2 regions of the Roseateles sp. NT4 genome follow, and region 2 is predicted to be linked to the other one. Evidence: riboswitches for the same ligand, from Rfam matches in the RefSeq annotation. Region 2 holds a riboswitch; the other holds the start of a gene.
What was found. A riboswitch is a leader RNA that binds a small molecule or an ion and turns the genes downstream of it on or off. The one in region 2 is predicted to bind glycine.
Positions count from the first base shown of each region.

Region 1 (6,421 bases), on a different contig from region 2:
GCGTCCTGGGCCGGAGCCGGCTTGGTGGCAGCGGCCGGCTGGGCCGTCGCGACCTTGTCGGCGGCGGCTTGTTGTTGCTGCTGCAGGCTCTGACCGTAGGCGCCCGTCATCGTGCCCGGCGGCGGCGTCACCGTCGCGGCCCGGGCCACGCCCTGCGCCTGCGCGGCAGCGCAACCGATGACCAGCAGGCCAGCGGCAGCAATCCGATTCAGCAGTGCGGTGGAGACAACCAGGGACATTCGCGAGAGAGAAGAACCGGGGCGGACCGCAGGCGGTCGCGATAGCGGAGAGGGACAGCGGCGCGGAGGTTAGGGGGGCACCCCGGCACCGTCAATCGAAGCGGACGTAAAGCGAGCGATTTTCAGGGCAAACCCCGGCTTGGCCGACGGCGAACCCAGTAAAAACCCTGAAATAGATCACGACAGGATGTTGCGAAAGGTCAGATTGACGTCAGTGCCCGGGCTTCAAACTCACCCCATGACCCAGTCCTATGCCGAATTCCACAAGCGCTCGCTGACCGAGCGCGATGCCTTCTGGGCGGAGCAGGCCGAGCGCATCGACTGGCAGACGCCGCCTCAGCAGATCTGCGACGTCAGCAACCCGCCGTTCGCGCGCTGGTTTGTCGGCGGCACGACCAATCTCTGCCACAACGCGGTGGACCGCCATGCGGCCACACGCCCCGGCGACCGCGCGCTGATCTGGGTGTCGACGGAAGTGGGCCAGGAGAAGGTCTACAGCTTTGCCGCGCTGCAGGCCGAGGTCGAGGCCATGGCCGCCATCTTCATCGCCCAGGGCGTGGGCCCCGGCGACCGCGTGCTGATCTATATGCCGATGATTCCCGAGGCCGCCTTTGCCATGCTGGCGTGCGCGCGCATCGGTGCCATCCATTCGGTGGTGTTCGGCGGCTTTGCGTCGGTGAGCCTGGCCAGCCGCATCGAGGACGCCAGCCCGAAGCTCATCGTCTGCGCCGACGCCGGCAGCCGCGCCGGCAAGCGCATCGCTTACAAGCCGCTGCTGGACGAGGCCATCGCGCTGTCCACGCACAAACCCGCCAGCGTGCTGATGGTGGACCGTGGCCTCGTGCCTTTCGAGCGTGTGGCCGGTCGCGACCTGGACTACGCCGAACTCCGGCGCCGTCACGAGGGCGCTCGCGTGCCCTGCGCCTGGCTGGAGTCCAACACGCCGAGCTATACGCTGTACACCAGCGGCACGACGGGGAGACCGAAGGGCGTGCAGCGCGATGTCGGCGGCTATGCGGTGGCGCTGGCGGCCAGCATGGATTGGATCTTTGGCGGCAAGGCCGGCGAGACCTATTTCTCCACCAGCGACATCGGCTGGGTCGTCGGCCACAGCTATATCGTCTACGGGCCGCTGATCCACGGCATGGCGACGCTGATGTACGAAGGCACACCGGTCAACCCTGACGCCGCGGTGCTGTGGAGCCTGGTCGAGAAATACCAGGTCACGGTGATGTTCAGCGCGCCGACGGCGGTGCGGGTGTTGAAGAAGCATGACGCGGCCCTGCTGAAGCGCCACGACCTCTCGTCGCTGCGCGCTCTCTTTCTGGCGGGCGAGCCGCTGGACGAGCCGACGGCGCGCTGGATCGCCGAGGGCCTGGGTGTGCCCATCATCGACAACTACTGGCAGACCGAGACCGGCTGGCCGCTGCTGACCGTGGCCCATCACATCCCGGGCGTCGAAGCTGTGCCCACGCGCTTCGGCTCGCCCGGCGTGCCCATGTTTGGCTACGACGTGAAGCTGCTCGACGAGAACAACGGTGCGACGCTGGAAGGGGCAGACCAGAAGGGCGTGCTCGTCATCGAGCACCCGCTGCCGCCGGGCGCGCTGCAGACCGTCTGGGGCGACGATGCGCGCTTCGTCAACACCTACTGGGGCAGCGTCCCCGGGCGGCAGGTCTACTCGACCTTCGATTGGGCGACGCGTGACGCCGATGGCTACACCTTCATCCTCGGCCGCACCGACGACGTCATCAACGTGGCCGGCCACCGCCTGGGCACGCGCGAGATCGAGGAGTGCATCTCGGGCCACAAGGCGGTCGCTGAGGTCGCCGTCGTAGGCGTGGCGGATCAGCTCAAGGGCCAGGTCGCCATCGCCTTTGCCGTGCTGCGCGACCCCGGTCAGGCCTCGCTTGCGCTGGAAGGCGAGGTCATGAAGCATGTGGATTCGCAACTGGGCGCCGTGGCCAGGCCGGCGCGGGTGCATTTCGTGACCCTGCTGCCCAAGACGCGCTCGGGCAAGTTGCTGCGCCGGGCCCTGCAGGCCGTGGCCGAAGGGCGCGACCCGGGAGATCTGACAACGCTGGACGACCCCGGCGCCCTGGCGCAGGTGAAGGCGGTGTTGCAAGCTAGGTGAGGCCCCAATCTCGTAAACCAGGGTGCTGACCCACGGAGGCGGTCCCTATCGTCCGCGGCGACATCCCAGGAGAGTGCGATCAGCCCGGTTCACACAATGAGCCCCTGGTCGCCGCCGAAGGCGCAACCTCCCATACACGCTCAGGCCCAGAACTGGTTTGTCACAGGAGCCGACGCTGGAGAGCGGGACGGCGCGGCCTGAGCAGGCCGCGAACGTCTCCACCGAAGGAGCAAACGCCGCCGGGCCTCATCCCCGGCGCGTGAATCTCTCAGGTACCGAGGACAGCGGGAGCGGCGCGAAACAGCGAAGGGGCCATCGCCCCTGGCCGTTTCGTGGTCGTTCAACCCGTGCTGGAAAAACTGCCATGCCGTGCTGCCGCCAGCACTTGTCCCCACCGTTGATGGTTGCCGTGACGGCCTGAGCGCCGCCGAGCGCTCCGTCACCACCCCCCTTTCATCTCAAGCCATCCGGCGCTGCCCCAGCGGCTGCGTCTTGGCGGCGTTCGTCCCTTTCTTTCCAGGAATTCGCATGCAACGCAACACACTCAAGCCGCTGGTCGGTGCTCTCGCCCTGGCCGGCCTGATTCCCCTCACCGCCGCCGCCCAGGCACCCCGGCCCGAACAGATCGAGCGGGTGGAAGTCATCGGCAGCCGCATCAAGCGCATCAACATCGATGACGAGACGGCGACGCCGATCACGCTGATCACGCGCGATGAAATCCAGCGTTCCGGCGTGGCCACCACGCGCGACCTGCTGGAAACGCTGCCGGGATTCAACAGCAACTCGCTGTCCGATCTCAACGGCGGCAACTCCTTCGGCAATGGCGGCTCGGGCGCCAGCCTACGCAACCTGGGCAAGCAGTCCACGCTGGTGCTGCTGAACTCGCGCCGCATCGCGGCCTATCCGCTGGCCGACTACAACGAGGTGTTCTCCAACCTCGACTCGCTGCCGGTGGACGCCATCGAGCGCGTCGAGGTGCTCAAGAGCGGCGGCTCGGCGCTCTACGGTTCCGACGCTGTCGCCGGCGTCATCAACATCGTCACGCGCAGCAGCTTCCAGGGCCTCACGGTCAGTGCCAACACACAGAAGTCGCTGAAGTCGCACCAGTTCAAAGACCAGGCCGCCGCCATCACGGGCGGCATCGGCAACCTCGCGACCGATGGCTTCAACATCCTGGCCAACCTCGACTACTACCACCGTGGCGACTTCTTCTGGCGCGACGTGCTGCAGTACAGCAACCCGGCCTACAAGGAGTTCTCGCCCGGCTTCGACACGCCGTCCAGCTACAGCTACCCGGGCAACATCATCGGCCAGGGGCCGATCGCCGGCTGCAAGCTGTTCAACGCGTCCAACACCTTGTGCATGTACGACCGCTACGACCGCTTCTCGGTGCAGCCCTCGGCGGACCGCGTCAGCGGCATCGTGTCGGCCAAGCTGAAGATGTCCGAGCACCTGCAGGGCTTCTCGGAGGTGCTTTACTCCAACACCAAAAACACCTACCAGAACGCGCACAACTACTACGGCGCCGGCCTGGGCAGCGTCGTCTGGGGTGACCCCAACAGCAATGCGGCCCGCACCTTCTACTACCGCGGTCTGCCGGCCCAACACCCGCTGAACCACACCGGCGAGGAGGTCGAGTTCCGCTACCGCTTCTCGGACGATGGCCAGTCCAACCATGTCCAGACCGACCAGTACCGCGTGCTGGCCGGCCTGAAGGGCGACTGGAACGGCTGGGACTGGGAGACCGCGGCCGGTGTGATGGGCGGCAAGACCACGCAGCGCCAGCGTGGCCTGTTCAGCGACAGTGGCTTCAAGGAAGTCATCGGCGACTACAACAAGGACACGCTGGACGCCGATTTCTTCAACAAGCCCAATGGCTACAAGATCGGCCAGCCCAACAGCGCCGCGGTGCTGGACAAGCTCTTCCCCTCCATCGGCTATGACGCCAAGGTCACCCAGAGCTTCGTCGACGGCAAGATCTCGGGCGAATACGGCCGCCTGCCGGGTGGAGCCATCAATTTCGCAGCCGGTTTCGAGCTGCGCCACGAAAGCATGAAGATCGCGCCGGACGCGCTGTCCGCCTCGGGCGACATCGTGGGCCTGGGCACCGTGCGTGCGGATGCCGGCCGCAGCTTCAGCGCCGTCTTCGTGGAGGCCGACCTGCCCGTCACACAGCAGCTCAATGCCCAGCTGGCCGGCCGCCTGGACAAGTTCCCCGGCTTTGCCGCGCACTTCTCGCCCAAGCTCGCCTTGCGGGCTCAGCTGGTGCCCGAGTTCATGCTGCGCGGCTCGGTGGAAGGGGGCTTCCGCGCGCCCAACCTGACGGAAAGTGCCACCTCGAGCAAGTCCGCCTTCGACAACGGCGTCAGCGACCCCAAGCGTTGCGACGCCGCCAGCGCCCTGATCCGTGACCTCATCGCCCAGGCCAACGCGCTGCCCGACAGCGACCCCAACAAGACCCTGCTGCAGGCCCGCGCCGACAACATCGACGAATGCCGCCGCGGCGTGGCCAGCGTGGTGCGCAACAACCCCGGGCTGAAGCCCGAGACCTCGCGCATCGTCAACTTGGGGCTGGCCTTCCAGCCCTTCAAGTCCTTCAGCACGACGCTGGACTACTACGCCGTCACGCGCACCAACGAGATCGGCACCAAGGGCACGGCCGACCTGCTCGGCGCCGAGGCCCAGCAGGCGCCGGGCACCATCGTGCGCGCGCCTGACTTCAACAACGACCCGACCTTCGTCACGGCGGCCGAAGTGGCCAAGTACAAGCCGCTCGCGGGCCGGCTGAGCCTGGTCAGCGGGCAGTTCGAGAACCTTGCCAAGACCCAGACCAGCGGCATCGACTGGAGCATGAACGGCCAGTTCAGCGACCCGCTGGGCCGCCTGGCCCTGAGCTTCGACTCGACCTATCTGCTGAGCTACAAGCAGTACAGCACCTCGGACCTGCGCTACGGCGACAACCTGGCCGGCCGCTGGGGCTATGCGCGCTTCAACTTCAAGCTGCGGGCCAGCCAGGAGTGGGGCAGCTGGACGCACACGCTGTCCTACTTCTGGGCTTCCAGCACCACGCTGACCAAGGACTACTACGACACCACCTGGAACGTCGAGGACTGCGCCAAGAACAAGAACCTGACCGCCGACCAGTGCAAGGTGGCGACCTACAACCGGCTGGACTACAACCTCGCGTGGCGCCCGATGAAGGCGCTGACGCTGAGCGCCAACCTGCGCAACCTGACGGGCCGGCGCCCGCCCATCGACTACCGCAACTTCGGCCAGGGCGGGATCATTCCCGACAACCGCGAGGACGTGATGGGCCGCATGCTGCGCCTCGCCGCGGAATACCGCTTCTTCTGAGTCCGCGTGCCAGCCGTCGCCATGCCGTGCGCGGGTTTGCGCGGTATGGCGAATGGCTGGCCCCGCCGGGCAGGCCAGAATCGCCCCTTTTGCTGACGACAGACGCCATGAAACTCGCCCTGACTCCCCTGGCCGCGCTGGCGCTGAGCGCCGTTGCCGCGCAAGCGCAACCCAAGCTGCCCGCCCCCAATTTCCCGACCTTCGGCTCGGTGGCCGAAGTGCAGAGCCGCTGCGACACCGGCCTCAAGGGCGCGCAGCAGCGCGTCGCCGCGCTGGAGAAGCGCAAGGTCGATGGCGGCTGGCTGGCCGCCTATGACGACCTGACCGTCTACCTGGAAGACAACCAGGGCCCCAACGACTTCGTCCTCAATGTCAGCCCCGACAAGGCCGTGCGCGACGCCGCCCAGGCCTGCTCGCTGCGCTGGGCCGACTTCGGCTCCAGCTTCGGCCAGAACGAGAAGGTCTACCGCGCGCTGCAGAAGGCGCCCAAGAAGGACGGCATCGACGCCGAACTCGTGCGCCTGGCCTCGGGCCAGTTCGAGGACAGCGGCGTGGCTCTGCCCGCAGCCAAGCGCGAGCGCGCCAAGCAGATCCTGGACAAGCTGACCGAGCTGGACCAGCAGTTCAACAAGAACATCCGCGACGCCGGCACCCGGGTCGCCTTCACCGAGGCCGAGCTCAAGGGCGTGCCCGC
Region 1 covers NZ_JBPZGZ010000005.1:72,422-78,842, forward strand. Annotated here, with positions in the region: gene ACS5PN_RS26330 (C40 family peptidase) at 1-239, opposite strand, end outside; gene ACS5PN_RS26335 (propionate--CoA ligase) at 478-2,373, shown strand; glycine riboswitch at 2,430-2,538, shown strand; glycine riboswitch at 2,547-2,660, shown strand; gene ACS5PN_RS26340 (TonB-dependent receptor plug domain-containing protein) at 2,902-5,727, shown strand; gene ACS5PN_RS26345 (M3 family metallopeptidase) at 5,835-6,421, shown strand, end outside.
Region 1: linked by a shared signal. The riboswitch ahead of ACS5PN_RS26340 (TonB-dependent receptor plug domain-containing protein) and the one ahead of ACS5PN_RS03180 (hypothetical protein) in region 2 are both predicted to bind glycine.

Region 2 (6,421 bases):
CCGGCCCTGGAGTTCGTTGCCAGCGAAGTCGTCAAGCCGACGCTGGCCGCCATGCCGGCCCAGATCGAATTCAGCGGCCCGCTGGTGGCGCCGGGCACGGCCATGGTGCGCGCCAAGTCCAACGGCACCTTGCTCAACCTCGCCGTCGGCGAAGGCAGCCGGGTCAAGGCGGGCCAGGCTCTCGGCCAGGTCGATCTGGAAGAGCTGCGCTATCGCATCGCCGAGCGCGGTGCCAGCGTCGAAGCCATGCGGGCCCAGATGGAGCAGGCCGAGCGCAGTTACAAGGCCAACGAAGGCCTGGCGTCCAAGAATTTCATCGCCCAGACGGCGCTGGACAACTCCCGCGCCGCCTACGAGTCGGCCCGCGCCAACTGGAACGCCGCCAAGGCCCAGCTGGACACCAGCCAGGTGACGATGCGCCAGGCTGCCCTGGTGGCGCCCATCAACGGCGTCGTCTCCAAGCGCCATGTGGTGCCTGGCGAGAAGGTGGCCGCCGAGCAGCAGATCCTGACCATCGTCGACCTGTCCAAGCTGGAACTGGCCGGCCTGGTGGGCACGCATGAGGTCAGCCGCCTGAAGCCAGGCATGACGGTGCAGGTCAAGGTCGAAGGCGTGGACGAGCCCGTCGAAGCCAAGATCGACCGCATCGCCCCCAGTGCCGAGCCGGGCACGCGCTCCATCGGCGTGACCCTGGTGCTGAGCAACCCCAAGGAGCTCTACCGCGCCGGCCAGTACGCCGTCGCCAAGGTGGTGCTGCAGGACGACACCCAGCGCCTGACCGTGCCCATCGCGGCCATCAGCCGCAATTCCGGCCAGGAGCAGGTCTGGATGATCGAGAACGGCGCCCTGGTGCGCCGCATCGTGACCACGGGCCGCAGCGACGCCCGTGACGGCCGCGTCGAGGTGCTGAACGGCCTCAAGCCCGAGGCCCAGGTGCTGGCGGCGCGCTTCGACAACCTGCGTGAAGGCGACAAGGCCACCATCGTGGCCGCCAAGGCCAAGGTGGCCAGCTCGGCCGCCTCCGCAGCCACCGTCCAACAGTGAGGGCCACACCATGTGGATGACCCGCGTTTCCATCCAGAACCCGGTCTTTGCGACCATGGTGATGGTGGCCCTGTGCGTGCTGGGCCTGTTCTCCTATTCCAAGCTGGGCGTCGAGCAGATGCCCGACATCTCCCTGCCCGGCGCCTGGATCGACATCCGCTACCCCGGCGCCTCGCCCGAGGCCGTGGAGCGTGAAGTCGCCAAGCCGCTTGAAGAGGCGCTGAACAGCATCGCCGGCGTCGACCGCATCCAGTCGCGCAGCTTCGAAGGCCGCGTGCAGGCCAGCGTCGAGTTCACGCTGAACACCGACATGAGCCGCGCCATGCAGGACCTGCGCGACCGTGTCGCTGCGGCCCAGTCCGCCTTCCCCAAGGACGTCAAGCCGCCGACGGTGTCGCGCTTCCAGGCCGACAACGCCCAGCCGGTCGTCGTCATGGCGCTGCTGAGCCAGACGCGTGGCGCGCGCGAGCTGTCCATGATGGCCGACCTCATCGTCTCCAAGCGCCTGGGCCGTGTCGAAGGCGTGGCCAAGGTGGACGTGGGCGGCATGGTGACCCGCGAGGTGCGCATCGACCTCGATCCCATGCGCCTGCGCGCCTATGGTGTGACGCCTGCCGAAATCTCCAAGGCCTTGAACGATGCCAACAGCGACCAGCCGGTGGGCCTGCTGTCCGACCAGACGTCGGACGCCATCCTGCGGGTCGAAGGCCGCGTCAAGGACCCCAAGCAGTTCGGCCAGATGGTGGTCGCCCGCCGCGGCAACCTGGCGCTGACGCTGAACGACCTGGGCACCCTCGTCGAGCGCGAGCGCGAGGTCGACAGCATCGCCCGCATCAACGGCCAGCCGGCCGTCAGCTTCAACGTCTTCAAGCAGCAGGACGCCAACATCGTCGCCACCGGCGATGCCATCAAGGACGCGATGGAAGAGCTGCGCAAGGTGCTGCCCAAGGATGTCGAGCTGCGCCTGATCTATGCCAACTCCGACTTCGTCAAGGGCTCGTTGACCGGCTTGAAGCACACGCTGGTCGAAGGCGCGCTGCTGACGGTGGCCATCGTCTTCCTGTTCCTGCACAGCTGGCGCTCCACCATCATCACGGGCCTGACCCTGCCCATCGCGGTCATCTCCAGCTTCATCGCCGTGCATGCCTTCGGCTTCACGCTGAACTTCATGACGATGATGGCGCTCTCGCTGTGCATCGGCCTGCTGATCGACGATGCCATCGTCGTGCGCGAGAACATCGTGCGCCACGTGGCCATGGGCAAGGACCATCACACCGCGGCCGGCGACGGCACCAACGAGATCGGCCTGGCGGTGATGGCCACCACCTTCGCCATCTGCGCGGTGTTCGTGCCCGTCGCCTTCATGGGCGGCATCATCGGCAAGTTCTTCTATCCCTTCGGCATCACCGTCGCGGTGGCCGTGATGGTCAGCCTCTTCGTCAGCTTCACGCTCGACCCGATGCTGTCCTCGGTCTGGCATGACCCACCGAATGCGCGCATCAAGCACTGGCCCGTCATCGGCCATGCCATCCGCGCCACCGACTGGAGCATGGACCGCCTGCACAACGGCTATGAGCGCCTGATCAAGTGGGCCTTCTCCGGCCGCCGCTACCGCGTCTTCGTGCCGCCGATTCCCGCCTACGGCCATCCCTTCGATGCCGATGGCAAGCGCGACAAGACCGCCAAGCGCGTGTTCCGCTTCGCGACGCTGACGCCGCGCGGCCTGGTCATGTGGGGCGCCGTGGCGAGCTTCGTCGCCGCCCTGATGCTGGCCCCCATGGTCGGCAGCGAGTTCGTGCCCGAGACCGACAACGGCTTCACGCAGGTCAACCTGCGCATGCCGGTGGCCTCCAGCGTCGAACGCGGCAGCGCCAAGGTCGCGCAGATCGAGGAGATCCTCAAGAACTACCCCGAGATCAAGACGGTCTCGACGGTGGTCGGCAGCACCGGTGAAGGTCTGGCGACGGGCCGCAACCAGGCCGCGCTGAACATCTCCCTGACCGACCGCAGCGAGCGCAAGCGCACGCAGAAGGAGATCGAGGACGCCATTCGTGCCGACATCGCCAAGATCCCCGGCATCGAGGTCAGCGTGGGCTTCAACCGCCCGATCTGGGTGACCATCCTCGGCACCGACCCCGAGGTGCTGACCCAGGTGGCCAAGGACTTCGCCGAGAACCTGAAGAAGATCCCCGGCGCCGTCGACGTGGACACCACGGTCAAGCCCGGCCTGCCGGCCTTCGCCGTGCGCCTGAAGGACTCGGCCATCCGCGAGCTCGGCCTGACCGCGCCGCAGATCGCCTCCAGCCTGCGCGCCTATGTCAACGGCGACATCGCGACCTACTGGACGACGCCCGACGGCAACCAGGTCGAGGTGCTGCTGCGCCTGCCGCGCGACCAGCGCGAGCGCATCGAGCAGATGAGCAAGCTGCCGGTGGCCTTCTCCAAGGACGGCGCGCCCATCACCCTGGACCAGGTCGCCACCATCGAGCCGGTGTTCAATCCCGAGGTCATCCGCCGCGAGAACCTGCAGCGCCGCGAGGCCGTGTTCGCCGGTGTTCAAGGCCGCCCTGGCGGCGACGTGAACGCCGACGTGCAGAAGCTGATCAAGAGCACCCAGCTGCCCCCGGGCATCAGCTTCAAGGTGGACGGCGCCGGCAAGCAGCAGGCCGAGGCCTTCAACGGTCTGCTGGCCGCCATGGCCCTGGCCGGCATCTTCATCTACATCGTGCTGGCCAGCCAGTTCGGCAGCTTCCTGCAGCCCATCGCCATCATGGCTTCGCTGCCCCTGGCGCTGATCGGCGTGATGCTGGCCCTGCTGCTGTGGCGCTCGACGCTGAACGTCTTCTCCATGATCGGCCTGGTCATGCTGATGGGCCTGGTGACGAAGAACGCCATCCTGCTGGTGGACTTCGCCAACCACGCCCGCAAGGCCGGGGCGACGATCGCCGATGCGCTGCTGCAGGCCGGCCTGATCCGCATGCGCCCCATCATCATGACGACGGCCGCGATGATCTTCGGCATGCTGCCCATGGCCATCGCGCTGAACGACGGCGGCGAGATCCAGGCGCCCATGGGCCGCGCCATCATCGGCGGCGTCATCACCTCGACACTGCTGACCCTGGTCGTGGTGCCGGTGCTGTACAGCTATCTGACCCGCGAGAAGAAGCCGGCTGTGAAGTCGGCAGCGCGCACGGCAGAGCAGGGCGGCGCCAGCTCGCTGCCGCTGCACGGCATGCCCGGCGCGATGCCGGCCGACAAGGAATAAGTTCTCCCTCGAGCGCGCTCCAGCGCCCCGGGCCGGCCACGCAAGTGGCCGGCCCTTTTTTCTTGTTCCGCCAGCCACGCGAATGACCGGCCCTTTTTCTTTTGGAGTGGCTGCTTTGAGCTTCGGCAAAGCCCTGTCCGCGTAGATCAGGATGCGGCGCTGCATCGCAGCCTCCTAGCATCCGCTTCGACATCCCAGGAGAGTGCGTTCAGCCAGGTTCACACAATGAACCCCTGATCGCCGCCGAAGGCGCAACCTCCCATGCACGCTCAGGCCCCGAACTGGTTTGTCACAGGAGCCGACACTGGAGAGCGGGACGGCGCGGATCAACACCGCGCACGCCCCCACCGAAGGAGCAAATGCCCCGGGCGTTCATCGCGCCGAGGCACGAATCTCTCAGGTACCAAGGACAGCGGGAGCGGCGCGAAACATCCGTGAGGCATGGCCTCGGGGGTTTCGTGGTCGTTCATTCACCGCTGGAGTCGCTGACTCACTGAACCCACCCTCGCACCCCCCGTTGCCGTCGTGACGGTCCAGGCGCTTTCGCGCCGTGCCGCCACACGCCCCTCACCGAAGCCGTGCAAGTCGACACAAGCCGTCGACGTTGCGGCGTCGGCGCCGAGATCTCTGCCGCCACGAAGAACCGTGGCGCCGCGAGAGGCCCGGCTCTTCCTCGAACCCACGAAACGGAGACCTTTGATATGCGAACTGATCGTGATTCGACCCTGCGCCTGCGCAGAGGTATTGGCCTGGCGCTGTCGGCGCTGGCGCTCATGACGGCGCCGGCCGTGCAGGCGCAGAACGTCGGCGCGGCTGCCGTGGCGCGCTTCAAGGCGCCGGACCTCGGCGACCGTGCCGGCGCCCAGGCCGCGGCCGAGCAGGGCCTGGCCGACTATGTGCAGCGCAAGCAGCAGCAAGGCGGCGCCGGCGCCACAGCCTTCGACCTGCCACGGGCTGGCGACCTCGCCAACACACGCATCGCCGGCGGCTTCGAGGTGCACACCATCGCGCCTCAGGACATCGCGGCCGGCCGCAGCGAGTTGCGCCACATGGTGCAGGCCAGCGGCATCTGGCGCTTCTTCGTCAAGGTGGGCACCAGGCCCGTGGGGCTGGTCACCGTGCAGCGCATGGACGGCCGCTGGCAGGCCGTCTCCTTCGGCGGCGCCGGACTCGCACAGGAGCTGTCGGAGCTGATGGCCGAGCATGCCGACGTCGGCGCCGACCACCTGCGCTTCATCCGCGTGCACCAGGCCCAGACCGATCTGCTCGAGGTGGTCTCGCCCACCGACCTGCAAGCCCGCTACGCGCCACTGGCTTCGGCCCGTGCAGCGTTGTCGACCGAGGCGCCAGCCACGACTTCCAAGCTGCTGGACACCTACGAGCTGCTGGAGCCGCTACGCAATGCCGTCAAGCGCAACCTCAATGGCCAGAACTGAGCCATGCCCGCCAACCACTTCAAAGCAACAGGAGCTGCCATGTCCCTGCATCTGAAGCGGGCCCTTGCCGGCCTCGCCATCGCTCTCGCGCTGCCGTTGGCGCATGCCCAGTACCGCCAACTCAATGTGCCCACCAACATCCAGGAGCACAGCCAGTGGTGCTGGTCGGGCTCCAGCAAGGCCGTCATCGGCTTCTTCAAGGCCGCGCCTTCGCAATGCGCCATCGTCAACTGGGCCTTCGGCATCAACTACGCCTGCGGCAACGGCAGCTTCAACTGGAACAGCTACGCCAACCAGCCCAACAGCCTCTACGGCACGAACGGCAGCGTGCAGAACATCCTGTCCAACTGGGGTGTACCGACCTATGCCTACACCTACGCCTCGTCGTGGAACTCCATCGTCAGCGACATCAATGCCAACAAGCCCTTCGTCATCCGCTTCGGCTGGACCAGTGGCGGCGGCCACATCATGGTCGGCACCGGCTACGAGGTCTGGAACGGCTACAGCTACGTCACCTACATGAACCCGTGGCCCGGCGAGGGCAACTCGGAGGATCTCTACAACTGGATGGTCTCGGCCAACGACCACCAGTGGACGCACACGCTTCGCGTGCGCTGATTCAGCTTTTCGTTTTCATCGTTGCAGGAGAGTGCCGGGCCGCGAGGTGCCGGCCGCC
Region 2 covers NZ_JBPZGZ010000001.1:685,998-692,418, forward strand. Annotated here, with positions in the region: gene ACS5PN_RS03170 (efflux RND transporter periplasmic adaptor subunit) at 1-1,044, shown strand, start outside; gene ACS5PN_RS03175 (efflux RND transporter permease subunit) at 1,055-4,309, shown strand; glycine riboswitch at 4,495-4,603, shown strand; glycine riboswitch at 4,614-4,722, shown strand; gene ACS5PN_RS03180 (hypothetical protein) at 5,011-5,745, shown strand; gene ACS5PN_RS03185 (C39 family peptidase) at 5,785-6,363, shown strand.